3 regions of the Marinobacter salsuginis genome follow, and region 1 is predicted to be linked to each of the others. Evidence: predicted binding sites of a transcription regulator. Region 1 holds the regulator's gene; each other region holds the start of a gene.
The links. The regulator sigma-54, encoded in region 1, starts transcription at its own class of promoters, with help from an activator protein. The targets are predictions, from matches to a motif close to ANTGGCATNNANNTTGCTNT.
Positions count from the first base shown of each region.

Region 1 (4,206 bases):
ATCGATGTTTCCCTGGAAATTCGCAGTGGGGAGATAGTGGGGCTGCTTGGCCCCAACGGCGCCGGGAAAACCACCTGCTTCTACATGATCGTCGGGCTGGTCCCTGCCGATCGTGGCCGTATCACCATCGACAGCCGGGATATTACGCCACTGCCGATGCACGGACGCGCCCAGCAAGGCATCGGATACCTGCCCCAGGAAGCCTCGGTGTTCCGTAAATTGTCGGTACGCGACAACATCATGGCGATCCTCGAAACCCGTCGGGGGCTGGGCAAAGCGGATCGAGAGAAAAAACTCGAGGAGTTGTTGGAAGAATTCCACATAACCCATATCCGGGACAGCGTTGGGATGGCCCTATCGGGCGGTGAACGGCGACGGGTGGAAATTGCCCGGGCGCTGGCCATGGAACCGGCCTTCATACTTCTGGATGAGCCCTTCGCCGGTGTCGATCCGATATCCGTAAGCGATATCAAGCACATCATCCGGCATCTGCGTGACAAGGGTATTGGCGTACTGATTACCGATCATAACGTGCGAGAGACCCTGGACATCTGCGAGAACGCCTACATTGTCTCCGGAGGCCACATCATCGCCTCCGGCAATGCCGATGCGATCCTGGCCAACCAGCAAGTCAAGGAAGTCTACCTGGGCGATGAATTCAGGCTGTGACACCGAAAGGCTCATTGTTTTGATGACCTGTAGCAAGTAAACTCGGCAAAGAACTTGCTAGGGTAAAATAAAACGACGGCAAGTAACCGGCATATATAGAATTTTTCACGACTTATGACACAAAGCGCTGATGAGTGACGGATCCTGAACCATGGTTATGAAAGCCTCCTTACAGTTAAAGCTGGGTCAGAGCCTGACCATGACGCCCCAGCTGCAACAGGCGATCCGGCTTCTCCAGCTCTCCACCCTCGACCTCCAACAGGAAATCCAGCAGGCACTGGAATCCAACCCCATGCTGGAGACATCCGAGGACGATGATCAGGCTGACGCAACCTCCGAGAACGACGAGCGCGAGACTAGCGAGAAAGAATCCGCGGCCGAGTCAGCGCCGGAACCTTCGAGCGACTGGGACGAATCAGAGAACGGCCCGGACTGGTCCTCCGAGAACGACATTCCGGACAACATTCCGGACGACCTGCCGGTAGACACCGCTTGGGACGACATCTACCAGTCCGCGCCCGCGCCGGCCGCCCGCAACGACGACGAGAACGATCACGATTTCGAGACCCGCAACTCGCCCACCGAAACACTTCAGGATCACTTGGAATGGCAGCTCAATCTGACCCCGCTGAGTGAACGGGACCAGGCCATTGCCCATGCCCTGATGGACGCTGTGGATGAGCGCGGCTATCTCACCAGCCCTCTGGAAGAAATCCACGCCGGACTGCTGGATGAGAACGAGGAAGACCCTCTGGAACTGGATGAAGTGGAAGCCGTCTTGCACCGCCTCCAGCACTTTGATCCGCCAGGGGTGTTTGCCCGGGATCTGCAGGAATGCCTGCTGATCCAGCTCAACCAGCTACCACCCGAGACGCCCTGGCTGGCCCAGGCGCGACTGGTGATTACCCACTACATCAATCTGCTGGGCAACCGTGACTACGCCCAGTTGCTGCGGCGCAGCCGTCTGAAAGAAGACCAGTTGCGAGAGGTTCTGGCTCTGATCACCGGCCTTAACCCGCGGCCGGGCGACGTGATTGATCGCGCCGAACCCGACTATGTCATTCCGGACGTTATCGTTCGCAAGCACAATGGCCGCTGGCGTGTTGAGCTGAATCCGGAAATTGCCCCGCGCATTCGGGTGAATGCCAGCTATGCTTCACTTATAAGGCGTGCGGACAGCAGTGCCGACAACACCTACCTGCGTGATCAGTTGCAGGAGGCCAAGTGGTTTATCAAGAGCCTGCAGAGCCGCAATGAGACCCTGTTGAAAGTGGCGACCCGTATTGTCGAACACCAGCAGGGATTCCTGGATCACGGCGAAGAAGCCATGAAGCCGCTGATTCTTTCAGACATCGCCCAGGCGGTAGAAATGCATGAATCGACGATTTCACGGGTAACCACCCAAAAATACATGCATACCCCCAGGGGCATTTTCGAATTGAAATATTTCTTCTCCAGCCACGTCAGCACTGACGAGGGCGGTGAATGCTCCTCCACGGCCATCCGGGCGATGATCAAGAAGCTGATTGCTGCGGAAACGCCCAAAAAGCCGTTGAGCGACAGTAAAATTGCAGCCATGCTAGGAGAACAGGGAATCAAGGTTGCGCGACGCACCGTTGCCAAGTACCGGGAGGCCATGCACATTCCGCCGTCCAACGAGCGCAAGCGGCTGGTCTGAATACCCTGGTGCGGGACGCAACACCGTATTCGCCGGCGCACAATGCGCCAGCACCCAGACCGGCTCCCGGGAGCCGGCACGATGACAACAGGAGACGCCTATGCAACTCAATATTTCAGGCCATCACGTAGAACTGACTCCCGCACTGAAAGATTACGTTTCAGAGAAGTTCGAAAAGCTCGAGCGTCACTTCGACCACATCAGTAACTGCCAGGTGACCCTGGAAGTGGAAAAGGTGCGCCAGATTGCGGAAGCCACGTTGCACGTGGTTGGTGGTGAGATTCACGCAAAGGCAGAAAACGAGGACATGTACGCAGCCATCGATGCCCTGATCGATAAACTGGACCGCCAGATCCTCAAGCACAAGGAAAAGAATGTAGACCGGATGCACGGAAACGGCTCTCGCTAACTGGCTGTTTTCATGCAAGTCATCTAATCGAGCTGCGACATGAACAACGTGTCGCAGCCTTTTTTTTAACGGAAACGCAGTCGATCCATGAGCGACACATCCCTGACCATAGACACTATCCTTGTTCCGGAGCTCACCCTCTGCAGGGTACCTGCGTCCAGCAAGAAACGGGCCCTGGAGTTTATTGCCGAGCAAATAAACCACCAGGACAATACGCTCAGCGAGACCCAACTCTTCAACAACCTCATTTCCCGTGAGCGCCTGGGCAGTACCGGCATTGGCCAGGGGATCGCCATTCCCCATTGTCGCCTGGAGGGCCTTGATCACGTGGTGGGCGTGCTGATGACGCTCGAAGAAAGCGTTGAGTTCGATGCCATCGACAATCAGCCGGTGGATCTGATTTTTGCCCTGATCGTCCCGAAAGAGGCAACCAGCGAACACCTGGAGCTGCTCAGCCAACTGGCGGAGAAGTTCAATGAGCGGTCGTTCTGTGATCGCCTCCGGCAATGTGAGGACGCCGGCACGCTGTACCAGCGCATGACCGCCTCAGGCGGCTGATTTTCATTGCAGTGGAGGTGATTTGGTCATGAAGCTGATTATCGTCAGTGGCAGGTCCGGTTCGGGTAAAAGTACCGCGCTTCATGTGCTGGAGGACCTCGGGTTCTACTGCATCGACAATCTTCCCATTGGCTTGCTCTTTCCTCTCACCCGGGAAGCAGCGAGCCAGACCAAGCCCGGCCGGCTCGGCAAGATGGCGGTCAGCATTGATGCGCGCAACCTTTCCGGCGAGCTCGCCAATTTCGAGGAAATTTACCGGCGCCTCCAGGAGACCGGGGTTACCGTTGAAATTATCTTCCTTGATGCCGACGAGCAGTCACTTCTCCAGCGTTTCCACGCCACCCGCAGAAAACACCCGCTGAGTGACGACAAGACCTCCCTCAGGGAAGCCATTACCAGCGAGAAGAAGCTGCTTGAACCACTGTCCAAGCTTTCCGACCTGTATGTGAACACCACCGGTATGTCGATGTACGAACTTCGGGATATGGTGAAGCAGAGAGTTGTGGGCCGGAAGGATCAGGAGCTGGCACTGCTGTTCCAGTCGTTTGGCTTCAAGCACGGAGTACCGCTGGATTCCGACTATGTTTTCGATGTTCGCTGTTTGCCCAACCCTTATTGGGATACCAGTCTGCGGAAGTACGTGGGCACGGATCAGCCGGTTATCGAATTTCTGGAAAAAGAACCGGCGAGCCGGAAGATGATCGACGACCTGAAGGCCTTCCTGGATACCTGGCTGCCTTCTTTCGCAGACAGCAACCGCAGCTATATGACGATTTCCATTGGCTGTACCGGCGGCCAGCACCGTTCAGTGTATGTTTGCGAGCAATTGGGCGACTACTTCCGGCAGCGTTACAGCAATGTGCAGGTACGCCATACCGAACTGCCACACCTT
Region 1 is NZ_BGZH01000001.1:733,357-737,562, forward strand. Features, by position in the region: gene lptB (LPS export ABC transporter ATP-binding protein) at 1-669, shown strand, start outside; gene GJU83_RS03355 (RNA polymerase factor sigma-54) at 827-2,347, shown strand; gene hpf (ribosome hibernation promoting factor) at 2,448-2,756, shown strand; gene ptsN (PTS IIA-like nitrogen regulatory protein PtsN) at 2,844-3,314, shown strand; gene rapZ (RNase adapter RapZ) at 3,343-4,206, shown strand, end outside.

Region 2 (4,206 bases), on a different contig from region 1:
AAGGTAGCCGCCGGGATTCAGGGTGGCGTGCATCCGGGTAAGGATGTCCTTCTTGAGATCTGCGGAAAAATAGATCAAAACATTCCGGCACATCACGATGTCGAACTTGCCGAGCATGTAGCGCTCAAGCAGGTTCAATTCCTTGAACTCCACCATACTCCGGATTTGCGGCTTGATTTGCCAGCCGCCATTCAGGGACGGGGTGAAGAACTGCTTTTGTCGCTCCGGTGACAGGCCCCGGCCAATGGCGATCATCTCGTATTCACCCTTGCGGGCGACTTCCAGAACGCTTTTGGAGATATCCGTGGCCGTGATTTTCACGTCGCGAAGCTTCCCGGGCCTCGCACGCCGGAATTCTTCCACGATCATGGCGATGGAGTAGGGTTCCTGACCTGTTGAGCAGGCCGCCGACCAGATACGAAGGGGTTGGGCGGTTTTGCGCTCAGCGAACTCGGGAAGCAGTTTTTCCTGGAGAATCCGGAAAGGGTGATTGTCGCGGAACCACAGGGTTTCATTGGTGGTCATCGCATCGATGACCACCTCCTTCAGGCCGCCCCGCCCGGGACGCTTGAGGCGATCAAGGAGTTCACCCAGGGTATTCAGACTGTTCTCTTCGAGAATCCTGCGCAGCCTGCTTTTTACCAGGTACTGTTTGTTCTCGCCGAGTAAAATCCCACAGGCATCCTGCAGGAACGATTTGAAGGCTTCATATTCCTGTGGCGTTATTTCCGCTTTCATTGGATCTCTGTTCTGAGTGAATCTTCGAGCGGCGCCATCAACCCTGGTCGATGATCTCCATTACCCGCTCCGCCAGCTCGTCCGGACTGAACTTTGCCATAAAGTCGTCGGCCCCGACCTTCTTCACCATCGCCTGATTGAACACACCACTGAGGGAGGTGTGCAGCATAACAAACATATCGGATAGAGCCGGGTCATCTTTTACTTTGGTTACCAGCGTATACCCGTCCATTTCCGGCATCTCGACATCAGAAATGATCAATGAGAAATGGTCTTTCGCACGGGAGCCGTCCGCAGTGATTTCTTTCAGATACTCGAATGCCTGCTTGCCATCATTTTTAAGCACAACCTCCATGCCTATTGCCGTCAGGCACCGCTGTATCTGGCGACGTGCGACAGAGGAGTCATCCACTACCAATACCGGAAGATGCCCGGGCACCCGCTCTGCGCTCTTGCTCAGTACAGCCTCGGTCACGTCTTCACCAAGCGGAGAAACTTCCGAAAGAATCTTTTCTACATCTATGATTTCTATAAGCTTATCATCAATTTTTGTTACAGCGGTAAGATATACATCCTTGCCTGCCCCTTTCGGTGGCGGCAGAATTTCCTCCCAGTTCATGTTCATGATCCGCTCAACGCCGGTAACCAGGAAGCCCTGCGTTTTGCGATTGTATTCAGTGATGATTACGAAACTGGTCGCCAACTCGTCCTGGGGAATGCCGGGCAAACCAATAGCCATGCTTAAATCGATAATGGGAATCGTCTCACCACGACTATGAGCGACGCCACGAACTACCGGCCGACTATTGGGCAGCGACGATAGCTTGGGGCACTGCAGGACCTCTTTCACTTTGAAGACGTTAATACCGTATATCTGCCGTCCCCTCAGGCGGAAAAGAAGCAGCTCAAGACGGTTTTTCCCGACCATCTGAGTGCGCTGGTTAACACTGTCCAATACCCCTGCCATTTCGATTCTCCTGGCCTGCCGGAATTACAACGGCATATATCTTGCTGGTCACTGAATAATAGCGTGATTGACGGAAAGCCGTCATATCAGCGGCGGATTAGCCCGTTTAACGGCCACTGCCATCGAATCCTTAGCCGGATTCGGGCTTTTCTGCCTTGTTGTTGACAGCATAGGACAAACTGCTACGTATGCGCACCACCAAATTGGCTCTGATACTGCTAATGTCTTGCTTGAGCGCCCCGCTGCTGGCTGACACAACCGCTGAACAGATTCGCCAGGCGACACTGGAATTTCTTGACGGCTTCGCCAGAGAACAGGCCGCAGAAGGCTACACCGTATCCTTTGAACCGGGCTCCATCGACGACCGACTTGCACTCGCGGAATGCGAGAAGCCCTTGAGTGTCGAATTCAGTGGAGATCCCTGGAAAAGCACCAGCCCTTCGATGCAGGTGGCCTGCGAAGGATCAAGGCCCTGGCGGATGTTTGTGACGGCTTCCGTTTCCATCCACGGGCCGGCCCTTGTGGCGGCAAGACCGCTGACACGGGGAGAACGGGTAACCGAAGGCCTCCTGACCAAGCAGTCCGTTGAAATCAATGCCTCCCGGCGCGGCGTCATTACCGACGCGCAACAGGCCATTGGCATGGAAGTGCGCCGGTCGGTCAACGCAGGCTCGCTGATCACGCCGGATATGCTCTCCGCGCCAAATGCCGTGGAACGGGGCGACCATGTTATCATCACCGCCAAAACGGGCGGATTCTCAGTGCGTTCGCGCGGGAAGGCCCTTGCCAGCGCAGGGGTTGGCGAACAGGTTCTGGTTGAGAATCTGCGATCCTCCCGCACTATCAAGGCCAGCGTTGTTGCGCCAGGTCATGTCGAAATCCCGATGTAAGCCCGGCTCGGCATGAGCTTGCCGGTGCGGCAAATCCCTGCCGGAAACCCGGTAGAAAAAAAGAGACGAAAAAACTACTGAAAATTACTAAAGGTTTTCGCGGCCCCGCCGTTAAGAAGACATAAACTCGAGTAAGCGCTGCATTCACGCGGCGCGACAGGCAAGCAGGTACAGATATGTCAGTTGACTTAAATGGAATTGGCCCCGGCCAGGTCAACACCCAGAGAACCACGGCCGACAAAAGCGCCGGCACCCAGAATACCCAGCCGGCGACCAACGAACAGGCGAAAACCCAGGCCCAGGGTGCCCGGGGCGAGAACGTGAGCCTGAGCAATCAGGCCAAGAATCTCAAACAGCTTGAACAGAAGCTGGGCGATTATCCGGAAATGGATGACGACCGCATCGAACAGATCCGCTCCGCCCTGGAGAACGGAACCTACAAGATTGACGCCGAGAAACTGGCCCAGAAAATGCTTGAGATGGATGAAAGCATTTTCGGGTGAGTAAACCATGGCCGCAATCGATGATCTGAAGACCCTTCTTTCCCAGGATGTCAGTCAGCTGGAGACGCTGGCTGATATTCTCGAAAAAGAAAAGACATGCCTTGCCAGTTCCGACCTCCGACAGCTGGAAACTCTGACCAAAGAGAAAAACGAGCTTCTGGGTGCCGTTCGCGAACGCGCCAAACAGAAAATCCGGACATTGGTCCAGATGGGATACCGCCCGGAAGGCGGCGAGCCTTCCCGTTTTATCCGCAGCGGCGGCTTTTCTGAGCTGTTCCAGCTCTGGCAGGAAGCGGATCAGAAACTCCGGGCCTGTCAGACGCTGAACCAGACCAACGGTCGGGTGATAAGCCATTTGCAAAAACGCCTGTCCCGGCTTACCGACATCTTCCGTGGCGCCACCGGTCAGCAAAAGCTGTACGGTGCCCAAGGCCAGCAGACCACAGTTTCCAGCAGCACAGTGCTTGCCAGCGCCTGAGCAGGGCCCTGGCAGGCAACGCTTTTTACTTCATCGGGTATAGATTGTCATCTGGGAGTCCGGATGGAAGCGGATGTCGTGGATACTCACGTTACCCATTGAGGCACCCTGGCTACCGCTGACCCGGATATTGTCCATGCGGATTTCCTCGATGCGCTCGGGGAACGCAAGCATCAAGGCGCCATCCTCCCTCACCCGATAGCGCGGCTCCCCCTCGCGGTAGTGGACACCGGAAATGGTCAGGTCCGAGTCGAGGAAGTTGAGGACCGGTACAAAAATATTGGCGGTAAGTTTCAGCCCCTCGATGACATCTGGGGATCCGTCTGCGCCCTGTTCGCCGTCACCCGCCGGATTCTCAACCATATCGCGTACAATACCGATACGCTCCAGCAGGTTCGGGTCTCCCTGACCTGAGACGGCCGCCAGCTCAGTCTCGCTCAATGGAGCGAGCTTACCGCGCTCATACAATTCACCAGCCTCCAGCGATGCCTGGGACGCTTCGGCCGAATTGCTCGCCGCAAAGGTGACCAGGGGCTGGAATGGCAGCGTTACCGCTGTGACGAGCGCCGCAGCGTTGCGATACCGGGACTGGTGCTTCAGGACCCGGTGAAGTTCTTTTTCGCTGATCCA
Region 2 is NZ_BGZH01000003.1:215,128-219,333, forward strand. Features, by position in the region: gene GJU83_RS15105 (CheR family methyltransferase) at 1-738, opposite strand, end outside; gene GJU83_RS15110 (chemotaxis protein CheV) at 776-1,705, opposite strand; gene flgA (flagellar basal body P-ring formation chaperone FlgA) at 1,894-2,595, shown strand; gene flgM (flagellar biosynthesis anti-sigma factor FlgM) at 2,772-3,098, shown strand; gene GJU83_RS15125 (flagellar protein FlgN) at 3,106-3,576, shown strand; gene GJU83_RS15130 (cyclic di-GMP-binding domain-containing protein, MshE-related) at 3,607-4,206, opposite strand, start outside.
Region 2: a site for sigma-54 is predicted at 1,734-1,753, ahead of flgA (flagellar basal body P-ring formation chaperone FlgA). Genes of this name have one in related genera too.

Region 3 (4,206 bases), on a different contig from region 1:
GTTGTTGACGGTGATCGAGCCAGAAGTACTCTGGCCGACTGGCTGCCCGTCCAGCGTGACTTCGTATTTGTGACCAGGCTGGAGCCCGGGTGTGCTACGGACCTCGAACTGTACGTCGCCGCTGCCACTATGGAACGCCTGATTGTTGTCCGGATAGGCGAACGAGACGCTGTCGTAAGCTGCGCCTTCCCGCTGCACCTCTTCGCGCAGCTTTTCGGTTTCCTGAACAACTTCTGGCTTGGGCAATGTGATGGTCGTGACTGGCTTGACCTGGACCGCTTCAGAGCCCTCGCTCGGCTCGTCAGAGTAGGTGACGTTGCCGTAGGCATCGACATTTCGGTAAACCTCGGCAGAGACGGGAACCGCCAGCAAAAAGAAAAGGCCGGCAACCAATCCAGACTTTGGATTCATAAGCTCACCTGTTATTGGGTTTCCTCGATTATCGGCGGCGCCCGGAGTCTTTTCAACGCCTGCAGAGCCTGATGTTGGTTACATATCGTTAAGGGCTCCAGGCACTGTGCGGCTGCTCACAAAAAAGCCCCGCACGAAGGCGGGGCTTGTCTGCTTTCCTCTAAAGCGAGGTGTTAGCAGGAGTAGTACAGGTCGAACTCGATCGGGTGAGTGGTCATGTTCAGTTTCTCGACTTCACCGCGCTTCAGATCAACGTAGCCTGCGATCATGTCTTCGGTGAATACGCCACCACGAGTCAGGAACTCGTGATCTGCTTCCAGGCAGTCCAGGGCTTCGGACAGAGTCTCGGCCACGGTCGGAATGCTCAGGGCTTCTTCTTTCGGCAGGTCGTACAGATCCTTGTCCATGGCATCGCCAGGGTGGATCTTGTTCTGGATACCGTCGAGGCCAGCCATCATCAGCGCCGCAAACGCCAGGTACGGGTTGGCAGACGGATCAGGGAAGCGAACTTCGATACGACGCGCTTTCGGGCTGTTCACATACGGGATACGGATAGAGGCTGAACGGTTACGGGCAGAGTAGGCCAGCATAACCGGAGCTTCAAAGCCCGGAACCAGACGCTTGTACGAGTTGGTGGAGCTGTTGGTGAAGGCGTTGATGGCCTTGGCGTGCTTGATCACACCACCGATGTAGTACAGAGCGGTTTCGCTCAGGCCAGCGTAGCTGTCACCGGCAAACAGGTTCTTGCCGTCTTTGCTCAGGGACATGTGAACGTGCATGCCGGAACCGTTATCGCCGACAACCGGCTTGGGCATAAAAGTGGCGGTCTTGCCGTAGGCGTGGGCCACGTTGTGCACGCAGTACTTCAGGATCTGAACTTCGTCTGCTTTGCGGGTCAGAGTGTTGGCGCCAACGCCGATTTCACACTGGCCAGCGGTGCCCACTTCGTGGTGGTGCACTTCGATTTCCAGTCCCATGGACTCCATGGCCGCACACATGGCGCCACGCAGGTCGTGGAGGCTGTCAACCGGCGGAACCGGGAAGTAACCGCCTTTTACGCCCGGGCGGTGACCGATGTTGTTGCGATCGAAATCTTCGCCGGAAACCCAGGCGGCTTCTTCAGAGTGGATGTGGTACATCGCACCCTGCATGTCGACGTTCCATTTTACGGAGTCAAACACGAAGAACTCGGGCTCGGGGCCGAACAGGGCGCCGTCTGCGATGCCGGTAGACTTGAGGTATTCCTCTGCGCGACGGGCAACGGAGCGTGGGTCACGCTCGTAACCCTGCATAGTAGAAGGCTCTACGATGTTGCAGGTGATGTTTACGGTGGTCTCTTCGGTGAACGGATCGAGTACGGAAGTCTCGTCGTCCGGCATCAGGATCATGTCGGATTCGTTGATGCCTTTCCAGCCCGCGATGGAGGAGCCGTCAAACATCTTGCCGTCTGCGAAAAAGTCTTCATCTACTTCGGTGGCAGGCAGTGTAACGTGCTGCTCTTTACCGCGGCTGTCAGTGAAGCGCAGGTCAACCCATTTGACTTCGTGTTCTTTGATCAAATCAACTGTCTTGGACATTGTGCATGCTCCGTAAGTTATACCGCACAGGCGGCTGTATTCATGTTCGTGGCGCCGGATCGCCCGGGTTATCGGGTTCCGATCTGTTTCTCAGGTTTGCGCAGCTTAGCAAATGCCGTTGCGTCTTACCTGTAAATTTCGGCTGATTTCGATAAAGCAAGGCGCTTGCCAATTTTTAGGGCATGCTCCAGAACGGCGCAACTGCAAGGGTTTGGGGCATATTAGAAGGAAATGATGCGCCCTCCACCGAAAACCTGCACCCAAATGGTGCACCTTGTTGGTGCATTTATGAGGTGGTCGCCCCAATGAGGTGCGCGCCCGCTGTATGAAGAATAGGCGTTTTTCTTCATATTAACGACACAGACTTTTCGCTATACTGCGCGCCGCTTCATTTTTTACCCTGTCATTTTCAGGTCCATGATCGGAAAGCACCGTGCAGGGTGCCGGGCAGCCAGCTCCGGTGAATGAGTTCATTTTACGGATTTGAGACGGCATGTGCTGGGATTCCCCCTGCGAACGACCTTCTCAGGTCATTGAGTGCATGCCGCAGGAATATTTTTGTGATTGAGAAACTTCGTAATATCGCCATTATCGCCCACGTTGACCATGGTAAAACCACGCTCGTAGACCAGCTTTTGCGCCAGTCAGGCACTTTGGAGCGCAAAGAGCTCGATAGCGAGCGGGTCATGGATTCCAATGATCAGGAAAAAGAGCGGGGCATTACCATCCTGGCGAAAAACACCGCTCTGAAATGGAATGGCTACGACATCAATATTGTCGACACACCGGGCCACGCAGATTTCGGCGGTGAAGTTGAGCGGGTCATGAGCATGGTGGATTGCGTGCTGCTGGTTGTTGATTCCATCGACGGCCCCATGCCCCAGACCCGCTTCGTTACCCAGAAGGCGTTTGCCGCGGGGCTGCGTCCGATCGTTGTGGTTAACAAGATCGATCGTCCTGGCGCCCGTCCGGATTGGGTTGTGGATCAGGTATTCGACCTTTTTGACAACCTGGGCGCGACCGATGAGCAGTTGGACTTCCCGATTGTGTACGCCAGCGCCCTGAACGGCATTGCCGGGCTGGATCACGAAAAGCTGGATGACAACATGGATGCCGTGTTCCAGGCGATTGTTGACCATGTCCCGGCACCCAATGTCGACCCGGACGGCCCGTTCCAGATGCAGATTTCCCAGCTGGATTACAACAGCTTCCTCGGCGTGATCGGCATCGGCCGTATCATGCGCGGCAAGATCAAAACCAATTCGCCGGTAACCGCTATTGGCGCCAACGGCAAGAAGCGTAATGGTCGTATCCTGAAGATCATGGGGCATTCCGGCCTCCAACGCGTTGAAGTCGACGAAGCCCAGGCTGGCGACATCGTCTGTGTCAGCGGTATGGATGAGCTGTTCATCTCCGACACCCTTTGTGACCAGGCCAACGTTGAAGCGCTGCCAGCACTGACGGTGGATGAGCCGACCGTATCCATGACCTTCCAGGTCAACGATTCGCCGTTTGCCGGCAAGGAAGGCAAGTACGTTACCAGCCGGAACATCAAGGAGCGTCTGGAAAAAGAACTGCTGCATAACGTTGCGCTGCGTGTTGAGGAAGGCGACTCTGCCGACAAGTTCAAGGTGTCCGGTCGTGGCGAATTGCACCTCTCAGTTCTGATCGAGAACATGCGACGCGAAAACTTTGAGTTGGCCGTTGGCCGCCCCGAAGTGGTTATCAAGGAAGTGGATGGCGAAAAGCAGGAGCCGTACGAGAACGTCATCGTGGATATCGAAGAGCAGCACCAGGGTGCCGTCATGGAGCAAATGGGGCTGCGCAAGGGCGACCTGACCAACATGGTGCCGGATGGCAAGGGCCGCATGCGTCTGGATTACACCATTCCCGCTCGCGGCCTGATTGGTTTCCGGAATACCTTCCTGACCATGACCTCAGGTACCGGCATCCTTACGTCCACGTTCAGCCACTATGGCCCGATCAAGGTTGGGGACGTTACCAGCCGCCAGAACGGCGTCATTGTGTCGATGGCTACGGGTACCGCGCTGACCTACTCCCTGGAAACCCTGCAGAGCCGCGGCAAGCTGTTCCTGGATCCGGGGCAGGAGATCTATGAAGGGCAACTGTGTGGTATTCATAGCCGGGACAATGACCTGGTGGTGAACCCCACCAAAGCCAAAAAGCTCGACAACATGCGTGCCTCCGGCAAGGATGA
Region 3 is NZ_BGZH01000004.1:122,055-126,260, reverse strand. Features, by position in the region: gene GJU83_RS17135 (DUF4124 domain-containing protein) at 1-411, opposite strand, end outside; gene glnA (glutamate--ammonia ligase) at 585-1,988, opposite strand; gene typA (translational GTPase TypA) at 2,549-4,206, shown strand, end outside.
Region 3: a site for sigma-54 is predicted at 2,142-2,161, ahead of glnA (glutamate--ammonia ligase). Genes of this name have one in related genera too.